Regions from separate parts of the Cupriavidus sp. 05N38 genome, predicted to be linked through region 1. Evidence: predicted binding sites of a transcription regulator. Region 1 holds the regulator's gene; each other region holds the start of a gene.

Region 1 (6,351 bases):
AGCGGACTTGTCTGACGAGGTAGACATAGGCTTCTCCAGCAATGAAAAACGCCCGGGCCAGTGGCACCGGGCGTTGCTCGTGCCGCCGGACAGGCGGACAACGAAAGCGATGCGCCGCCGTTACTTCGGGGCGGACACCGTCACCAGCGCCGGACGCAGCACACGGTCGGCGATCGTGTAGCCGCGCTGCAGCACCGACACCACGGTATTGGGTTCCTGCGGCGCCGGCACCATCGAGATGGCCTGGTGGCGATGCGGGTCGAACTTTTCGCCGACCGGATTCAGCTCGACGATCTTGCCCTTCTCGAAGGCGCTGGTGAGCTGGCGCGCGGTCAGCTCCACCCCTTCGCGCAGCTTGGCGATGTCGCCGGAACCGTCGGCCAGCGCGGCCTGCAGGCTGTCCATCACCGGCAGCAGGTAGTCGGCGAAGCTCTCGATAGCGAACTTGTGCGCCTTGGCGACGTCTTCCTGGGCGCGGCGGCGGATATTCTCGCCCTCCGCGGTCGCCCGCAGGAACATGTCATAGTGCTCCTTGGCCTTGGCTTCGAGCGTGGCCAGCTGGGCGGTCACGTCCTCCGCGGCGGCGTTCTCGGCCTGGCCGGCCGGCGCGTTGTTCAGCTCCTCGCCGGCGGCCGCCGGCGGCGTCGTGGTGGATGGCGTCTGCTTCTGTTCTTCCATGTCGATCCGTATCAATACAAGGACGCGGCCGGCCTGGCGCTGGCCGCGGGTGGTAAATCGGCAAATGTATCCTGCAATTGGTGACAGGCATCCATTATTTCAAGAGTGCACCGCGCCGGGGCACTGAAACACACGGTTACAAAGAGGTGCACATGGAAATAGGGGCCATATTGCTTTGCTGCAGCGCACCCCCTAAGATGAAACCGTATAAAAATGACAAAAATACCGGGGTCGAAGATGCATCACAAGTCGGGCCACACTCGAAAGGTTAGCCATGCATAAGCTACCTGTTCTGACGGTCTTCCTTCTCGCCGCATTATCGGTGATGACAGTCTTTATCTGCCTCTCCGGCGCCTTCACGCCGCGAGACACCGAATACGGTAGTGGCAAGGCGGTCTTCAAACACTACATCGTTCCCTTCGTTCGCTGATCCAGGCCGGTGAGCCGCGGCGCCGCATGCGATGGCGCCGCTCGCCGCCTCCTGAGTCCTCTCGGCTCCCCGACTCTCAGCTCCCGAATCCGTCCAGCAGGCGGCGATCCCGCTTGGTCGGCCTGCCCTGCAGCCGCGAGGCCGGCTCCACGTTGAGCCGCCGGTTTTCCGCTTCCTCGCGTCGTCGCGCCTGGCTTGCCTGCGTCTCCGCATAGAGCGTCTGCGCCACCGTCGCCGACCCGCGCGCGCCGGCGATGCCCCTGACCAGCACTTCCCAGCGCTGCTGATGCGCCTCGAGCACGATGGTGTCGCCCGGCTTGACCTCGCGCGAGTTCTTGCAAGGCTGGCCGTTGACCTGCACCTTGCCACGCTCCACGGCCTCGGCCGCCAGCGAGCGGGTCTTGAAGAAGCGCGCGCACCACAGCCATTTGTCGATGCGCAGGCGCGCGTCAGCCTCGAAAGATACGTTCATTCTGTCATCTCCATGCCAGGGGCCGGCTTTGCCGCGCCCGTGTCACGCCGCAGCCCCGCGCATCTGGGCCTGGGTGCGGCGAGCCTCCAGTTCGTGCGGGTGCGGCAGCCGCAGCGGCCATCCCTGCAAGTGCTGCAAGCCGATCTCCGCCAGCCCGGCGATCCAGCTCTCGGCATCGTTGAGGCAGGGAATGTAATGGAACACCTTGCCGCCCGCCACCTGGAATTCGGAACGTCCTTCCATGCCGATCTCCTCCAGGGTCTCCAGGCAGTCGGCCGGGAATCCGGGGCAGAACACGTCGACCCGCCCGGTGCCGACCTTGCCCAACTCCTGCAGCGTGGGTGCCGTGTAGGGCTGCAGCCATTCCGCGCGGCCGAAGCGCGACTGGAAGGTAACCTGGTACTGGCCGGCTTGCAGGCCCAGCGCCTCGCCCAGCAGGCGGCCGGTCTTCAGGCATTCGCAATGGTAGGGATCGCCCAGTTCCAGGGTGCGCCGCGGCACCCCGTGGAACGACAGGATCAGCTTGTCCCCACGCCCGAAATCCGGCGTGCCGTGCTGCGCCCAGTATGCCCCCACCTGCTGGTGCAAGGCGGCAATATAGGCCGGATGGTCGTGAAAATGCTTGACCAGCCGCAATTCTGGCTGATTCCGCCAGGTCGCCAGCACGCGGAACGCTTCGTCGAACGCCGTGGCCGTGGTGGTGCCGGAGTACTGCGGATACAGGGGCAGCAGCAGGATGCGCTCGGTGCCCTGGCGGCGCAGCGCCTCCAGCACGGAAGCGATCGACGGGTTGCCATAGCGCATCGCGCACGCCACCGTCACTTCGTGGCCCTGCTGGCTGAGCAGCAATTGCAGGGCGTGGGCCTGGCGTTCGGTATGCACGAGCAGTGGCGAACCGGTCATCTGCGCCTCGCGCAGCCAGACCGACTCGTATTTCACCGCCGAGGCGCGCGAGCGCAACGGCAGGATGATGCCGTACAGGATCGGCAGCCAGGCAGCGCGCGGGATCTCCACCACGCGCGGATCGGACAGGAACTGCCTGAGATAGCTGCCGACGGCCTTCGGTGTCGGCGCATCGGGCGTGCCGAGGTTGATCAGCAGGATCGCCGTGCGCGGCGCCTGGCCATGCTGATAGGCCGGTTCGGGGGTAGTCGTCATGGTGTTTCCGGTGTGGCGGGGCGGGACGCGCCAAAGGCGCGCGGCCGCCGGGTCTCGCCGAGCAGACGGGAGGAGCGGAACAGGCAGTCGGTGAGACCGGCCCTGGCCAGCACTAGTTCTGGCTCAGCGCGCTGGACAATAGCCTCGCGGTGATGTCGACGATCGGGATCACCCGTTCGTAGGCCATGCGGGTGGGCCCGATCACCCCCAGCGTGCCGACGATCTGGCCGTCGACCTCGTAGGGCGCCGTGATGACCGCCATGTCTTCCAGCGGCACCAGCTTGCTCTCGCCGCCGATGAAGATCTGCACGCCCTGGGCGTGGCTGGAGACGTCGAGCAGCTTGAGCAGGCCGGTCTTGTGCTCGAACACGTCGAACAGCCGGCGCAGCTTTTCCATGCTGGAGGACAGGTCCTCCACCTCGAGCAGCTTGCGCTCGCCGGAAATGAAGACATGATTGTCTTCTTCCTCCGCCATGGCGCTGCTGCCCGCTTCCACCGCCGCCTGCATCAGCTGCGACATATCCATGCGCAAGGCCTGCAATTCCCCGCGCAGGTGGTCGCGCACATTGTCGAAGCTCATGCCGGCGTAGTGCGAGTTGATGAAATTCGCGGCCTCGACCAGTTGCGACGCCGTGTACGGCAGCTCGGTCTGGATGATGCGGTTCTGCACGTCTCCCTCGGGGGTGACGATGATCAGCAGGATGCGCTTGTCCGACAGCCGCATGAACTCGACCTGGCGAAACGCCTGCGCGCGCCGCGGGGTCATCACCACGCCGGCGAAATGCGACAGATTGGACAAGGTATGCGCCGCCGACGTGATCATCCGCTGCGGCCCGAGCTGCTGCCCGCGCAACTGGCCCAGGATCTTGCCGGTCAGCTCCGCCAGGTTGAGCGCGCTGTCCAGCGGCTGGGCGGTCAGCATGGTATCGACGAACAGCCGGTAGCCGCGCGGGGTCGGGATACGCCCCGCCGACGTGTGCGGACTGGTGATGAACCCCATTTCCTCCAGGTCCGACATCACATTGCGGATGGTGGCCGGGGACAGATCGAGACCGGAGTACTTCGACAAGGTCCGCGAACCCACGGGTTGCCCCTCGGCGATATAGCGCTCGATCAGGGTCTTGAGAAGCGTTTTCGCACGTTCATCCATGATGCACCCGATTTTACGCAGGTTTTACCCGTTCGGGCGGCTCGTGCACGCCCGCGCACGCCCGGACGTGCCGCCTTGCTGACAATGGTCGCGGCGGTATGGTCTAATCCGGGCATGTCTTCGCTCCCCACGCCCGGCGCCGCTCGCGCGCCCTTTCGCACCGTCGCCCTGATCGGCAGGTACGCCACCGCCGGCATCGAAGGCCCGCTGGAAGAGCTTGCCGCCTGCATCCTCAAGAACGGCCAGGATGTGGTGTTCGAGCGGGAAACCGCGCTGGCCACGGGCCTGACCGACTACCCGGCCCTGCCACCCGGCGAGATCGGCAAGCATGCCGACGTCGCCGTGGTGCTGGGCGGCGACGGTACCTTGCTGGGCCTGGCGCGCCAGCTGGCCGGCTTTCAGGTGCCGCTGATCGGCGTCAACCACGGGCGCCTTGGCTTCATGACCGACATCCCGCTGGAAGACGTGCATTCGGTGCTGCCCGACATGCTGGCCGGACGTTATGAATCCGAGACCCGCATGCTGCTGGAGTCGCAGGTGGTGCGCGACGACGGCGTGATCTTCTCCGCGCTGGCCTTCAACGACGTGGTGGTCAACCGCTCCGGCATCTCGGGCATGGTGGAGCTGGCGGTCTCGGTGGACGGCTACTTCATGTACAACCAGCGTTCGGACGGCCTGATCGTGTCCACGCCGACCGGCTCCACGGCCTACGCCCTATCCGCCGGCGGACCGATCCTGCACCCCACGCTGTCCGGCCTGGTGCTGGTGCCGATCGCCCCGCACGCGCTGTCCAACCGCCCGATCGTGCTGCCGCATGACGCCGAGGTGTCGATCGAGGTGGCCACCGCGCGCGACGCCAGCGTCAACTTCGACATGCAGTCGCTGACCTCGCTGCTGCCCGGCGACCGCATCGTGGTGCGGCGCTCGGCCAAGACCGTCCACCTGCTGCACCCGCTCGGCTACAACTATTACGCCACGCTGCGCAAGAAGCTGCACTGGCACGAGTACCCGAGCGAAGACAACCGGCTCTGATCCGGCGCGGTCGCAGCCCACCGCGACCATGCCGGCCGGCGCCTCCCGCAGACCGCCCCCCAACCTGACCCTGACCCGTCGCCCACGATGCTGCGCAGCCTGTCCATCCGCGATTTCGTCATCGTCGACACGCTCGACCTCGACTTTACCCCGGGCTTTACCGTGTTCACCGGCGAGACCGGCGCCGGCAAGTCGATCCTGATCGACGCGCTGGCGCTGGTGCTGGGCGAGCGCGCCGACGCCGGCGTGGTGCGCGAGGGCGCCGCCCGCGCCAGCATCAGTGCCACCTTCGCCACGCCGCCCGGGCTCGACGCCTGGCTGGCCGAGCATGACCTGACCGGCGACGACGGCACGGTGCTGCTGCGCCGCACGGTCGATGCCGGCGGACGCGGCAAGGCCTTTATCAACGGCGCCGCCGCTACGCTGGGCCAGCTGCGCGAGATCGGCGACCGCCTGGTCGACATCCACGGCCAGCATGCCCACCAGTTGCTGCTGCGCCCGGACGCCCAGCGCCTGCTGCTCGATGCCCACGCCGGCCTCACCGCGCAGGCCGGCGCGGTCGCCGAGGCGTGGCGTTCGTGGCGCGCCTGCGTGCGCCAGCGCGAGACAGTCGAGCACCATTCGCGCGAGATGGCGCTCGAGCGCGAGCGCCTCGAATGGCAGGTCGGCGAGCTGGAGAAGCTCGCGCCGCAGGCCGGCGAATGGGAAGACATCCAGGCCGAATACAACCGTCTTTCCCACGCCGCCGGCCTCATCGAAGGCAGCCGCGCCGCGCTGGAAGCGCTGTCCGAAGCCGACGGCTCGGTGCTCTCCACGCTCAACAGCGTGGTGCAGCGCCTGCGCCAGCTGGCCGACGTCGACCCGGCCCTGGGCGATGTGCTGGCGGCGCTGGACCCGGCCCAGGTCCAGGTCGAGGAAGCCGCGCACTCGCTCAACCGCTATGTCGACCGGCTCGATCTCGACCCGGAGCGCCTGCAGGTGGTGGAGGCGCGCATGCAGGCGCTGCACACCACCGCGCGCAAGTACCGCCTGCCGCCCGAGCAACTGCCCGACGAGCTGCAGGCCCGCCGCCAGCAGCTCGACGACCTGCAGTCCGCCCAGGACCTGAACAAGGTGATGGCGCGCGAGGCTGCCGCCCGCGCCGCCTACCTGACCATCGCCCAGCACCTCGGCGCGGCCCGCAAGGTGGCCGCCGAGAAACTCTCCGCCGCCGTAACGGAAGCCATGCAGGGCCTGTCGATGGCCGGCGGCAGTTTCGCCGTGTCCCTGCACCCGCTCGAGGAAGGCCAGAGCCACGGCCTGGAGCAGGTCGAGTTCCTGGTCGCGGGCCATGCCGGCGTCAGCGCGCGCCCGCTGGCCAAGGTGGCCTCCGGCGGCGAACTGGCCCGCATCAGCCTGGCAATCTCCGTCATCACCAGCGAAGCCGCGCCC
Region 2 (6,351 bases), on a different contig from region 1:
TCGGCCGCACGAAGCTGTCCGACATCGAACTCGATGAGGCGGTCAAGCCGTCGTCGTCGCATAGTTCGCTCACCACCCTCGAGGAGAACGGAGAGGAGGTGAAGATCTTGCGCGACAACATGCCTTTCGGGCAGCCGGGCAAAGGCGAATTCGGTACGTTCTTCATCGGATACGCCCGTTCGCCCAGGCCGCTGGAACAGATGCTCGAGAACATGTTCGTGGGGCGGCCGCCGGGCAACTATGACAGGTTGCTTGACTTCAGCAGGGCAGTCACCGGCGGCTTGTTCTTCATTCCATCGGCAACGCTGCTGGAGGACCTTGCCGAGCGTCACCCGGATTCCATTCAAGCCGACGGTGGAGGTCACGATTCGATTTTGTCGTCCGAGGCGCAAGGCCATGACGGCTCGCTGAAGATCGGTTCGCTAAAGGCAGCCTCGGAAGCCGATTGACCTGGTTCGACATGCCCGGGAAGATCGCCTACGTGAACTGATACGGCCGCACCGGCAGCGTTTCCGGCGGCAGCTCGCGATCGCAAAGCTCGAGAACAGATCGCTCGATATTGCGCGTCATCGCATCGAGCGCCAGCGCGTTCGGTGCAAGTCCGAATGGTTCGGCGACTTCGCTTGCGATCGCTTCCAGTGCGATCAGCGTGTAGGAGATAAAGACGCATAGCAATGGCGTGAAAAGCTCGGTCGAGTCGACCAGGCCGAAGGGAAGCATCACGCAATAGGCATAGACGGTTCGATGCAGCAGCACGTTATAGGCAAACGGGATCTGCGTGGAGATGATCCGCTCGCAGCCCCCGAGCACGCCGCCCAGCTCGTTGATCTGCTGGTCGAGTATCCAGCGTGTGCTGTCGGTTGCGGCGACTTGTCCCTGGCAGCCGGCGAGGCCGCGGCGAATGTCGTTCAGCAAAGCCATCGGCTTGTAGCATTTCCCCTGCAACGCCGCCATCTGGTCGGGGCCGAGGTAGCGGCGCAGGTCCTCTGTCGGGTCAGTCATGCGCAAGCGATGCTTGAGCGCATAGGCGAATGCAATCAGCATATTGGTGATCCGGGTACGATCCGCGGCAGGCAGGTTCTCCGGGAGGTAGCAGAGCATCTGCGATGTGAGCGCCCGCGATGCAATCAGCAGACTGCCCCATAGATGGCGAGCCTCGTTGAAGCGGGCGTAGCTGGCGTTGTTGCGAAACGCGAGGAAGATGGCCAGTGCCAGGCCGAACAGCGTGAACGGTGCCGTATTGAGCGGAATCTTCTCGCCGAATATCCGGCCATGCGTGAACACCGCCAGGCTGCTGACAGCCCCGATGAAAACCAGTTGGGGAAGGATGGTCTGCAATACCGAACCGTTCCAGGCGAACAGCATCAGGAACCAGTTTTGCCTCGGCCTCACGATCATGGCGTCGTTTCCCCGACATTGGCGTGGCCGGGGCTGGCGTCGCCTTCCCGCACCTTGCCCCGGAAGACCCGGTACTGAAGTGCGTTATAGACCAGGATGATCGGTAACACAACGATGGTGCCAACCGGCGCGAAGCGCTGGCTGGACGGGCTGGAACAGGCTTCCCGGATCGTCAGCGACGAGGCCGATCCGGGCCGCCGCCAACCTTTGAAGGCAGATATTGATCGCCTCGGTCGCGCCCGCGTTTGTCACGTTCCGGAGCATCAAAGCCGGCTGACGTCCACCGGGGAGGACATGGCGATCGGCTTCGAATGCTCGCAACGCCTGCATTCGTCACCCGTCGCTTGCGCGTTGCAGGTCGACGAAATAGCCGGACTGCGGCCGGCTCACCAGCAGGCCGCGGCTTTCCAGCAGCAGGTAGGCGTGAAGCACCGTGGTAATGCTGATCCGGTGTTGCCGGCTAGCCTGCCGCACGGAAGGCAATCGTCCGCCGTGCCGGTAGACACCTTGCCGGATCAGCCGCTCGATATCGTCGGCGAACCTCTCGTAGAGCTTCATCGGACGCTCCTCCCGGCCGGATCGGCGCCAGGTGCATCGCGGTAGCGGAAGCCTCGATCGTGCGCTTGCGGCGGCACGGCCGGACTGCATGAATCGGGTCTGGTGGCGCTGTTGCCGGGCAGCGCAACTATGTCGGGTCGTCCGCGGCGCAAGCCGGCGACAAGGTGGAGGCAGACTTCGCGTATCTTCCCTGGTTCGTCTTTCACGACGGTAGCTCCGATCAATGCGCGTCGCCGGGCCTTGGGGACTGGAACTGGCTGCGCGTCATTTTGTTGAAAGGAAGAGTAGGGGCGAAGCTGTATTGCCAGGAGGCACACATGAGCGTGCCGAAAAAGAGTACAGATTCAATCCTGTGCCAATATCTGGAAAGCTGTACTTGAAGTCGCTGGCATGTGCCGAAACCGGCGCATCGCGGGGTTGCGCTGGGAGGGCGCGCCGGCCGCGCCCGCGCGGTGAGGGTGCGGCTGCGATTGCCCGGGAACCGGGGAAAAGGTGAGCGGACTCGCGTAAGTCCGTCGGCCGTGACCTGCCGAGGCGGCCCGCCCGGAGCACTGGTCGCTGCCTGATTCGCTCGCGCATCGACAGCATCAAGGGTAAACACGTATCAAGTCGCTGACTTGAAAACGTAAACCCCCGTCCCTATAATTAGCACTCGTTGGGTTAGAGTGCTAACAGCCCTCTCTCAGCCTTCCGATTCTGCTGGCAGCCAGCTAAAGCGGCCAGTTCTTGTGAACGTAAAATCACTTTTTGTACCAAGGAGTCCGTATGAATCTGCGTCCTTTGCACGACCGCGTGATCGTCAAGCGTCTGGACAATGAAACCAAGACCGCTTCCGGCATCGTGATTCRCGACAATGCTGCCGAAAAGCCTGATCAAGGTGAAGTGCTCGCCGTGGGCCCCGGCAAGAAGGATGACAAGGGCGCTTCGATCGCTCTCGACGTCAAGGTGGGTGACCGCGTGCTGTTCGGCAAGTATGCCGGCCAGGCCGTGAAGGTGGATGGCCAGGAACTGCTGGTCATGCGCGAAGAAGACATCATGGCCGTGGTGAACAAGTAATCCACGCCACCCCCCGTACAGATTTAGGAGATTCAGAACATGGCAGCTAAAGACGTAGTGTTCGGCGACGCCGCCCGTGCCAAGATGGTCGAAGGCGTGAACATTCTCGCCAACGCAGTGAAGGTGACCCTGGGCCCGAAGGGCCGCAACGTGGTGCTGGAGCGTAGCTTCGGCGGCCCGACCGTGACCAAGGACGGCGTGTCCGTGGCCAAGGAAATCGAACTGAAGGACAAGCTGCAGAACATGGGCGCGCAGATGGTCAAGGAAGTGGCTTCCAAGACCAGCGACAACGCCGGTGACGGTACCACCACCGCAACCGTGCTGGCCCAGTCGATCGTGCGCGAAGGCATGAAGTACGTTGCCGCCGGCATGAACCCGATGGACCTGAAGCGCGGCATCGACAAGGCTGTGGTGAACGCGGTCGAAGAGCTGAAGAAGCTGACCAAGACCACCACCACCAGCAAGGAAATCGCCCAGGTCGGCTCGATCTCCGCCAACAGCGACGAAGTGATCGGCAACCTGATCGCTGAAGCGATGGACAAGGTCGGCAAGGAAGGCGTGATCACCGTGGAAGACGGCAAGTCGCTGGCCGACGAGCTGGAAGTCGTGGAAGGCATGCAGTTCGACCGCGGCTACCTGTCGCCGTACTTCATCAACAACCCGGAAAAGCAAGTTGTCGCCCTCGACAACCCGTTCGTGCTGCTGTTCGACAAGAAGATCTCGAACATCCGCGACCTGCTGCCGGTGCTGGAGCAAGTGGCCAAGTCGGGCCGCCCGCTGCTGATCATCGCTGAAGACGTCGAAGGCGAAGCCCTGGCGACCCTGGTGGTGAACAACATCCGTGGCATCCTGAAGACCGCCGCCGTCAAGGCTCCGGGCTTCGGCGACCGCCGCAAGGCCATGCTGGAAGACATCGCCATCCTGACCGGCGGTGCAGTGATCGCCGAGGAAATCGGCCTGACGTTGGAAAAGGCAACCCTGCAAGAACTGGGTCAAGCCAAGCGCATCGAAATCGGCAAGGAAAACACCATCATCATCGATGGCGCCGGCGATGCAGCTTCGATCGAAGCCCGCGTGAAGCAGATCCGTGCCCAGATCGAAGAAGCGACCTCGGACTACGACCGTGAAAAGCTGCAAGAGCGCGTGGCCAAGCTGGCCGGCGGCGTTGCAGTGATCAAGGTTGGCGCAGCCACCGAAGTCGAAATGAAGGAAAAGAAGGCACGTGTGGAAGATGCACTCCACGCAACCCGCGCAGCCGTGGAAGAAGGTATTGTCCCCGGCGGCGGTGTGGCCCTGCTGCGCGCTCGCGCTGCCATCGCGAACCTGACCGGCGACAACGCCGACCAGAACGCCGGCATCAAGATCGTGCTGCGCGCCATGGAAGAGCCGCTGCGCCAGATCGTCCTGAACGCTGGCGAAGAAGCCTCGGTCGTGGTGGCCAAGGTCATCGACGGCAAGGGCAACTACGGCTACAACGCCGCCACCGGCGAGTACGGTGACCTGGTGGAAATGGGCGTGCTGGACCCGACCAAGGTGACCCGCACCGCGCTGCAGAACGCAGCTTCGGTCGCGTCGCTGATGCTGACCACCGACTGCGCAGTTGCAGAACTGCCGAAGGACGATTCGGCTCCGGCAATGCCGGGCGGCATGGGTGGCATGGGCGGCATGGACGGCATGATGTAAATCTGCCGGCCTGCCTCCAGGGCAGCCTGCTTTACCCGTAGCATCCGTAGTAGCAAAAACCCCCGCTGGCGCGAGCCGGCGGGGGTTTTTGTCTTGGGGCCGCCGCTTCGCGCGGACTGGGCGGCTTCAGATCTCCACGGTGAAGCACCAGTCGAATGCCGGGTTCTCCAGCTCGCCGGTATGGCGTCGCACGTAGCCGCGCGGATTGCACACCACGCGCGCGCCGTCGAGACGGTAGTCGAAGCCCGTATGCGTATGGCCATGGATCCACAGGTCGGCCTGCGCAACCAGGTCGGGCCGGCGCGAGATGAAACCCGCGGAGACCACGTCGTGCGAGTAGCGTGGATCCAGGCTGCCGAGATCGGGGGCGTGGTGCGTCACCACCACGGTCTTGCCATCGAACGGCGCGGCGAGCTGCGCCGCCAGCCAGGCGCTGGCGGTCTCGTGCAGCGCGAGCGCATCGTCGGTGGTGAAGCGGCGGCGCTGGCCGTCGCCGCCGTCGATCTCGATCAGGCGGTGATCCACCATCCGGCTGGCGCACGCCCGCATGGCCTCGTCGCGCCGGCCGGTGCCGAACAGTGTGTAGTCGGTCCACCAGGTGGTGCCGATCACGCGCGCGCGCTCGCCGGCGGGGCCGTCGAAGTAGGCAACGGCCCCGTTGAGCAGATGGACATGGGCCGCGTCGCGCGCCGCGTCGGCCATGGCGGCCTCGGCCGTGTCGAACGCACTCTCGTAGTACTCGTGGTTGCCGGGCACGTAGACCACCGGCTGGGCAAACGTGCTGGCGGCCCAGTCCACGCCGGTGCGGCCGTTGGCAATGTCGCCCGCCAGTACCACCAGGTCGGCGGCGCAGTCGGGCACGGATGCGGGGATGTCGTGTTCGATGTGCAGGTCGCTGAGGATGCGGATCTTCATGCTCTCTCCATGCCGCGCGCACGCCCGGGCGCGGCGTGCCCGTTCGCATGGATTCTTCAGAAAACCCCGGCCGCGGTCAAGCGCGGCCGGGCCATGCACCTATTTGGAGATGCGCAGGATCTCGGAGGCGAGCTTGGAGAAGCAAGGCTTCAGGTTGTCGATGGTCTTGGCGTAGCAGTAGACGCCGGAGGTCTGGTTCTTGTTGTACAGCGGCGCGTCGATGGTATTCGCCATGTTCTTGAGCAGGTTCGCGTCGAAGCCGCCGTTGCCGTCGAGTCCCAGCGTGAACACGTACACATTGTTGTTGCGCAGGTAGCTGGCCATCTCCACAGCGACGTTGGTGGCGGCGTTGTAGACGTTCTGGGACGAGTATGCCGACGTGACGGTGTACGGCACGGTGGTCGGGTAGATCGGGAACTCCTGGTCGGAGGCATTGTGCGCGTTGTAGTACTGCGGCATGCCCATCGGCTGCACCGTCGTCGTGACGACGGTGCCGTCGCTGTTGCCGTTGTTGTCGTCGCCGGTGCTGTTGCTGTTGCTCACGTTGGCGCATGCGCCGCTCATCTTGGTGTTCTGTACCGTGGTGATATAGAAGCCATTGGGCGTGGAGCCGGGCGACGATGCCGTGATGCCGCCCGCGCAGCTGTTGCCGGTCGGCGTGGTGGCGCCGGTGGTGGTGGTGCTAGAGCAACTGCGGCGCCCGCACGTGGTGACCCGCGTACTCGTGGTGCTGCCCATCTG
Region 3 (4,922 bases), on a different contig from region 1:
GCCTGGTTCCTGGTGCTGATCATCTTCACCTGGACCCCGCCGCATTTCTGGGCCCTGGCGCTGTACCGCCGCGCCGACTACGCCAAGTCCGGCCTGCCGATGCTGCCGATCACCCATGGCGAGCGCTTCACCCTGCTGCATATCCTGCTGTACACGCTGATCATGATCGCGGCGACGCTGCTGCCCTTCGTGTACGGCATGAGCGGGTACATCTACCTGGCGGCAGCGCTGGTCCTGGGCGGCGGTTTCCTGGCCTATGCCTGGAAGTTGTTCTGCAACTATTCCGATGCGCTGGCCCAGCGCACGTTCCGCTTCTCGATCCTCTACCTGTCGCTGTTGTTCGCGGCGCTGCTGATCGATCACTATTTCAAGTTCCTGCCGCAGTCCTGAGCGATGCCGGGAGCACCCGCGCGGTTGCGGCATCTTGTCGCGGCCCCGGCGCGGGGCGGTGCCGATCGGCGATACTGCATCTATCTGCCAATGTGACCAGGCCGCCGTCCGCCTCCATCCGGCTTTCCGGGGCGCCCGGGCCGGCCTGTCCGCCAATCAAGCCGCCAATCAAGCGAATCGCATGCCAAGCCGTCTCTTTCCGGGTTCTTCGTCCAGCTTTGCGCTGTTCCGCCGCTTCTGCCTGCTGGCGCTGTGCTCGCTGCTGCTTGCCGCCTGCGGCCAGCAGCGCGCCTCGTTCAAGAATGTCGACATCAGCGGCGGCAGCGAATTCGGCAAGGATTTCGTCCTCACCGACCACAACGGCAAAGTGCGCTCGATTGCCGACTTCAAGGGCAAGGCCGTGGTGATGTTCTTCGGCTATACGCACTGCCCCGATGTCTGTCCCACCACCATGGCCGAGCTGAAGGCGGTGATGGAGCAACTGGGCCCGGATGCCGACCGCGTGCAGGTGCTGTTCGTCACGGTCGATCCCGAGCGCGATACGCAGGCGCTGCTGGCGCAATACGTGCCCGCCTTCGATCCGCGCTTCCTGGGCATGCGCCCGGCCGACGACGCGGCGCTGCAGAAGGTGGCCAAGGATTTCAAGGTGTTCTACGCCAAGGTGCCGGGTACCTCGCCAAACAACTACACGATGGACCACTCTGCCGGCAGCTATGTATTCGATCCGAGTGGCCGGTTGCGTCTGTTCATCCGCCACGGCCAGGGCCCCGAACCGATCGCGCACGACCTGAAGCAGCTGCTTTCCTGAAGCGGCTCCGCCCGCCAGGGGCGGGATCTCCGGACAAAAAAACAGGGCCGGTCGCGAGACCGGCCCTGTTCCATTCTGGCGCGCGGCTTTCGTTCCGCCGCGCTCCCGCGCAACTATCAGGCAAAGGCCTGCAGCGCACCCTTCATCTTCTTCATCGCCGCGGTTTCGATCTGGCGGATGCGCTCGGCGGAGACACCGAACTCGTCAGCCAGCTCGTGCAGCGTTGAGCCGCCGGAGCCGTCGTCGTTGACGTGCAGCCAGCGCGCCTCGATGATGCGGCGGCTGCGGTCGTCCAGCTTGGTCAGCGCTTCTTCCAGGCCTTGCACCTGCATGCGGTCGTGGCGCTGGGCCTCGATCACGCGGGTCGGCTCGTTGTGGTTGTCAGCCAGGTAGGCGATCGGCGCGAACTCCTCCTCGCCGTCGTCGATCTGGCCTTCCAGCGCCAGGTCGCCGCCCGACAGGCGGGTTTCCATCTCCATCACTTCTTCCGGCTTGACGTTCAGCTCGCGCGCGACCGCGTCGACCTGCTCCGGCGTGAAGGTATGGGCACCCTGCTTGTGGCTGCGCAGGTTGAAGAACAGCTTGCGCTGGGCCTTGGTGGTCGCCACCTTGACCATGCGCCAGTTCTTCAGCACATATTCGTGGATCTCGGCCTTGATCCAGTGCATGGCGTACGACACCAGCCGCACGCCCTGGTCCGGGTCGAAGCGCTTCACGGCCTTCATCAGGCCGATATTGCCTTCCTGGATCAGGTCCGCGTGGGGCAGGCCATAGCCGAGGTACTGGCGGGCGATGGACACCACCAGGCGCAAGTGCGACAGCACCATGCGGCGAGCCGCATCGACGGAGTCATGCTCGCGCAGATCGCGTGCAAGCCGCTGCTCTTCCTCGGGGGTGAGCATGGGGATACGATGGACAGCCTGGATATAGCTGTCCAGGTTTCCCAGGTTTCCGGGAAACGTCAGCGCAAATGCCCCGGCGCCCTGAGGCGCCGTAGGCAGGCGGCTGCTGGTTTGGGTTTGGTCGGCAGATAGGACCGCGTTCACTCGATTGCTCCTTTCGCATCCGGCGGGTGGGTTGCCCGCGGCGCTCGCCCTGAAGGGTCCGCGCACTGCATTGCAACACATATTAGCACTCAAGCCGGGAGACTGCTAAGTTGGAGTCCTTATAGGGTTGATAGTTCCAGGTAATTGGCTTCTGTTTTCAAATAGCCTTTTTTCTGGCTTTCTTCCTGCTATGTGGAGCGACCACTATCCGGCAGCCCCCGCAACGCCATCGGACATTGATCAGAGGGGCGCCGCCGGTCCCGGTTCTGTCGCGCAATGAGATGCTGTGTTTCACCAGCGGCTACACTCTTTTCATTCATGCGGCCGTCAGCATCGGCCTAACCGGGGAAAATGCATGTCTGCTATCGAACACTTGCTCAAACCGCACGTACGTGACCTGGGCGACGGTTTTACCGTCAGCCGGGTGCTGCCGGCCGCGGCGGCCCAGACCGTGGGCCCGTTCATCTTCTTCGACCATATGGGGCCGACGGTGCTTCCGGCCGGGCAGGGGATGGATGTGCGCCCGCATCCGCATATCGGGCTGGCGACCGTCACCTACCTGTTCGAAGGGGAAATCCTTCACCACGACAGCCTGGGCAGCAAGCAGGTCATCAAGCCGGGCGACGTGAACTGGATGACGGCCGGCCGCGGCATCGCGCACTCGGAGCGCTCACCGCAGGCAGCCCGCGAGGCCGGTCCGCGCCTGCACGGCATCCAGACCTGGGTGGCGCTGCCCAAGGAGCACGAGACCGTGGAGCCTTCCTTCTTTCACCATCCTGCCGCGACCCTGCCCAAGCTCGAGCGGCCCGGGGTGCGGATGACGGTGATCGCGGGCGATGCGTTTGGGGCCGAGGCGCCCGTGAAGGTCTTCAGCCGCACGCTGTACGTGGCGATCGATCTGGAGCAGGGCGCAAGCCTCGAGATTCCGCCGGAGCATGCGCAACGCGGCATCTACCCGGTAGACGGCGTGGTCGCGCTGGATGGGGAAGTGTTGCCTGAGCGCCACATGGCGCTGCTGGTGCCGGACCAGACGGTCACGCTGACGGCCGAGGCGCCGTCGCGCGTGATGCTGCTCGGCGGCGACCCCACCGACGGGCACCGCTTTATCTTCTGGAATTTCGTTTCCAGCAGCAAAGATGCCATCGAAGCCGCATCCCAGCGATGGGAGGACGACCAGTTCCCGCGCGTGCCCGGCGAGGACGACCGCATCCCGCTGCCACAGCGCAAGCGCTGACGACGCTGACGACGCGGGCGCCGCCAGCCTCGCCTGCCGCCCCGTTCCCCGTTCAGACCGGGCTGGCCCAGGCCACGCGCGTGCCCTGCTGCAGGCAGCTGCGGATGGCCTCGACCTGCGTGGCGATCGGGGCCGGGACCGGCGCCTTGCCATCCAGCACGGAGCGGATCCAGGCCGCAGTCTGCGCGACGTCGTTGCCGGGTGGCAGTTCCGGCACCTCGCTGATCGAGCCCGCGGTGGGGTCGACCAGTGTGCGCTGGTGCCCGTCGTGCAGCCAGTCGATGCGGCCGCCGCGCCGCGCGTCGGCGACCACCTCGCCCTCGGTGCCGCGCGCCAGCAGCACATTGGCAGGCTCGCGCGAGAAGTAATCGGTCAGGGTCTCGCGGTACTCCGGATGCGTGTAGCTGTACAGGCGCAGGGCCTCGGCCGGCGTATGCGCGCCCACCGGCTGCAGCATCTTGACCACCGTGTGCGAGGAGTTGCGCAGGCCGATCTGCATGCGCCGGTCGAGCATGCGGGCCAGCGCCGGCGACAGCACATCGATCGGCAGCACGGCCAGCGGCCCGGGCTGCCCGGCCTTGGCGCAAAGCAGGGTTTCAGCCTCGGCCACCGTGGCGCAGGGCGCAATGCCCAACGCTTCGAACAGCGCGATGCTGGTCACGCGCCCGTTGAACTCCCGGGTGCCGTGGACCAGCACGGGATGGCCTTCGCGCGCCAGTAACATGGCCAGCAAAGGGATCAGGTTGGGTTGCTTGCGCGCGCCGTTGTAGCTGGGGATGGATACCACCACGCGCTCGGGCGGCGCGGCCAGCGGCAGGCAATGCGCGTGCGCGGCGTCCAGCATGCCGGCCAGTTCGTGCGGTGCCTCGCCCTTGATGCGATAGGCCATCAGCACCGCGCCCAGTTCGATATCGGCCACGCGACCGGCCAGCATGGCGTCAAACAGCGCCTGCGCGTCTTCGCGCGGCAGCGCGCGGGCGCCATTGACGCCCCGGCCGATCTCCTTGATGTACTTCGCCGCGGCGAAGGCGGCGGCGGGCTGGGGCGTGGAGGACGTATCGGTCATGGCGGGATGGGACAGTGTTGTTTGAGGTTCATGATAGCGGAGCGGGCCGGCCCTGCCCATGGCGGCGGCCGGCCCCGGTCAGTCACCTCGCCGTTCCGCGCCGGTCAGGCCGCTTCCTTCAGCGCAGGATTGCGCTGCTTGCGGTACAGGAAGTCCAGCACCGCGGTGCGGCAGGCGTGGTAAGTCTTGTCGTCGGCCAGCGCCATGCGTTCGCGCGGACGCGGCAGGTCCACCGGCAGCACTTCGCCGATGGTCGCGGCGGGCCCGTTGGTCATCATGACGATGCGGTCGGCCAGCAGCACGGCTTCGTCCACGTCGTGGGTCACCATCACCACCGTGCTGCGGGTCTTGGCGACGATCTTGATCAGCTCGTCCTGC

The links. The regulator HrcA, encoded in region 1, represses chaperone genes, less so after heat shock. The targets are predictions, from matches to a motif close to TTAGCACTCNNNNNNNNNGAGTGCTAA.
Region 2: groES (co-chaperone GroES) is a predicted target of HrcA. The motif match lies at 2,602-2,628, and genes of this name have one in related genera.
Region 3: rpoH (RNA polymerase sigma factor RpoH) is a predicted target of HrcA. The motif match lies at 2,327-2,353, and genes of this name have one in related genera.

What each region holds. Positions count from the first base shown of each region.
Region 1 is NZ_JBFTNF010000016.1:40,229-46,579, reverse strand. Features, by position in the region: gene AC1DK4_RS14235 (thioredoxin family protein) at 1-27, opposite strand, end outside; gene grpE (nucleotide exchange factor GrpE) at 121-678, opposite strand; gene AC1DK4_RS14225 (hypothetical protein) at 953-1,108, shown strand; gene AC1DK4_RS14220 (RNA-binding S4 domain-containing protein) at 1,185-1,580, opposite strand; gene hemH (ferrochelatase) at 1,623-2,738, opposite strand; gene hrcA (heat-inducible transcriptional repressor HrcA) at 2,851-3,888, opposite strand; gene AC1DK4_RS14205 (NAD kinase) at 4,003-4,920, shown strand; gene recN (DNA repair protein RecN) at 5,008-6,351, shown strand, end outside.
Region 2 is NZ_JBFTNF010000004.1:10,121-16,471, reverse strand. Features, by position in the region: gene AC1DK4_RS04890 (Dyp-type peroxidase) at 1-449, shown strand, start outside; gene AC1DK4_RS04885 (bestrophin family protein) at 478-1,398, opposite strand; partial or broken gene AC1DK4_RS04880 (hypothetical protein) at 1,395-1,577, opposite strand; partial or broken gene AC1DK4_RS04875 (GntR family transcriptional regulator) at 1,665-1,956, opposite strand; gene groES (co-chaperone GroES) at 2,722-3,012, shown strand; gene groL (chaperonin GroEL) at 3,052-4,695, shown strand; gene AC1DK4_RS04860 (metallophosphoesterase) at 4,822-5,610, opposite strand; gene AC1DK4_RS04855 (vWA domain-containing protein) at 5,710-6,351, opposite strand, start outside.
Region 3 is NZ_JBFTNF010000003.1:118,636-123,557, reverse strand. Features, by position in the region: gene cyoE (heme o synthase) at 1-390, shown strand, start outside; gene AC1DK4_RS03655 (SCO family protein) at 572-1,198, shown strand; gene rpoH (RNA polymerase sigma factor RpoH) at 1,315-2,244, opposite strand; gene AC1DK4_RS03645 (pirin family protein) at 2,600-3,478, shown strand; gene ybiB (DNA-binding protein YbiB) at 3,531-4,544, opposite strand; gene AC1DK4_RS03635 (ABC transporter ATP-binding protein) at 4,649-4,922, opposite strand, start outside.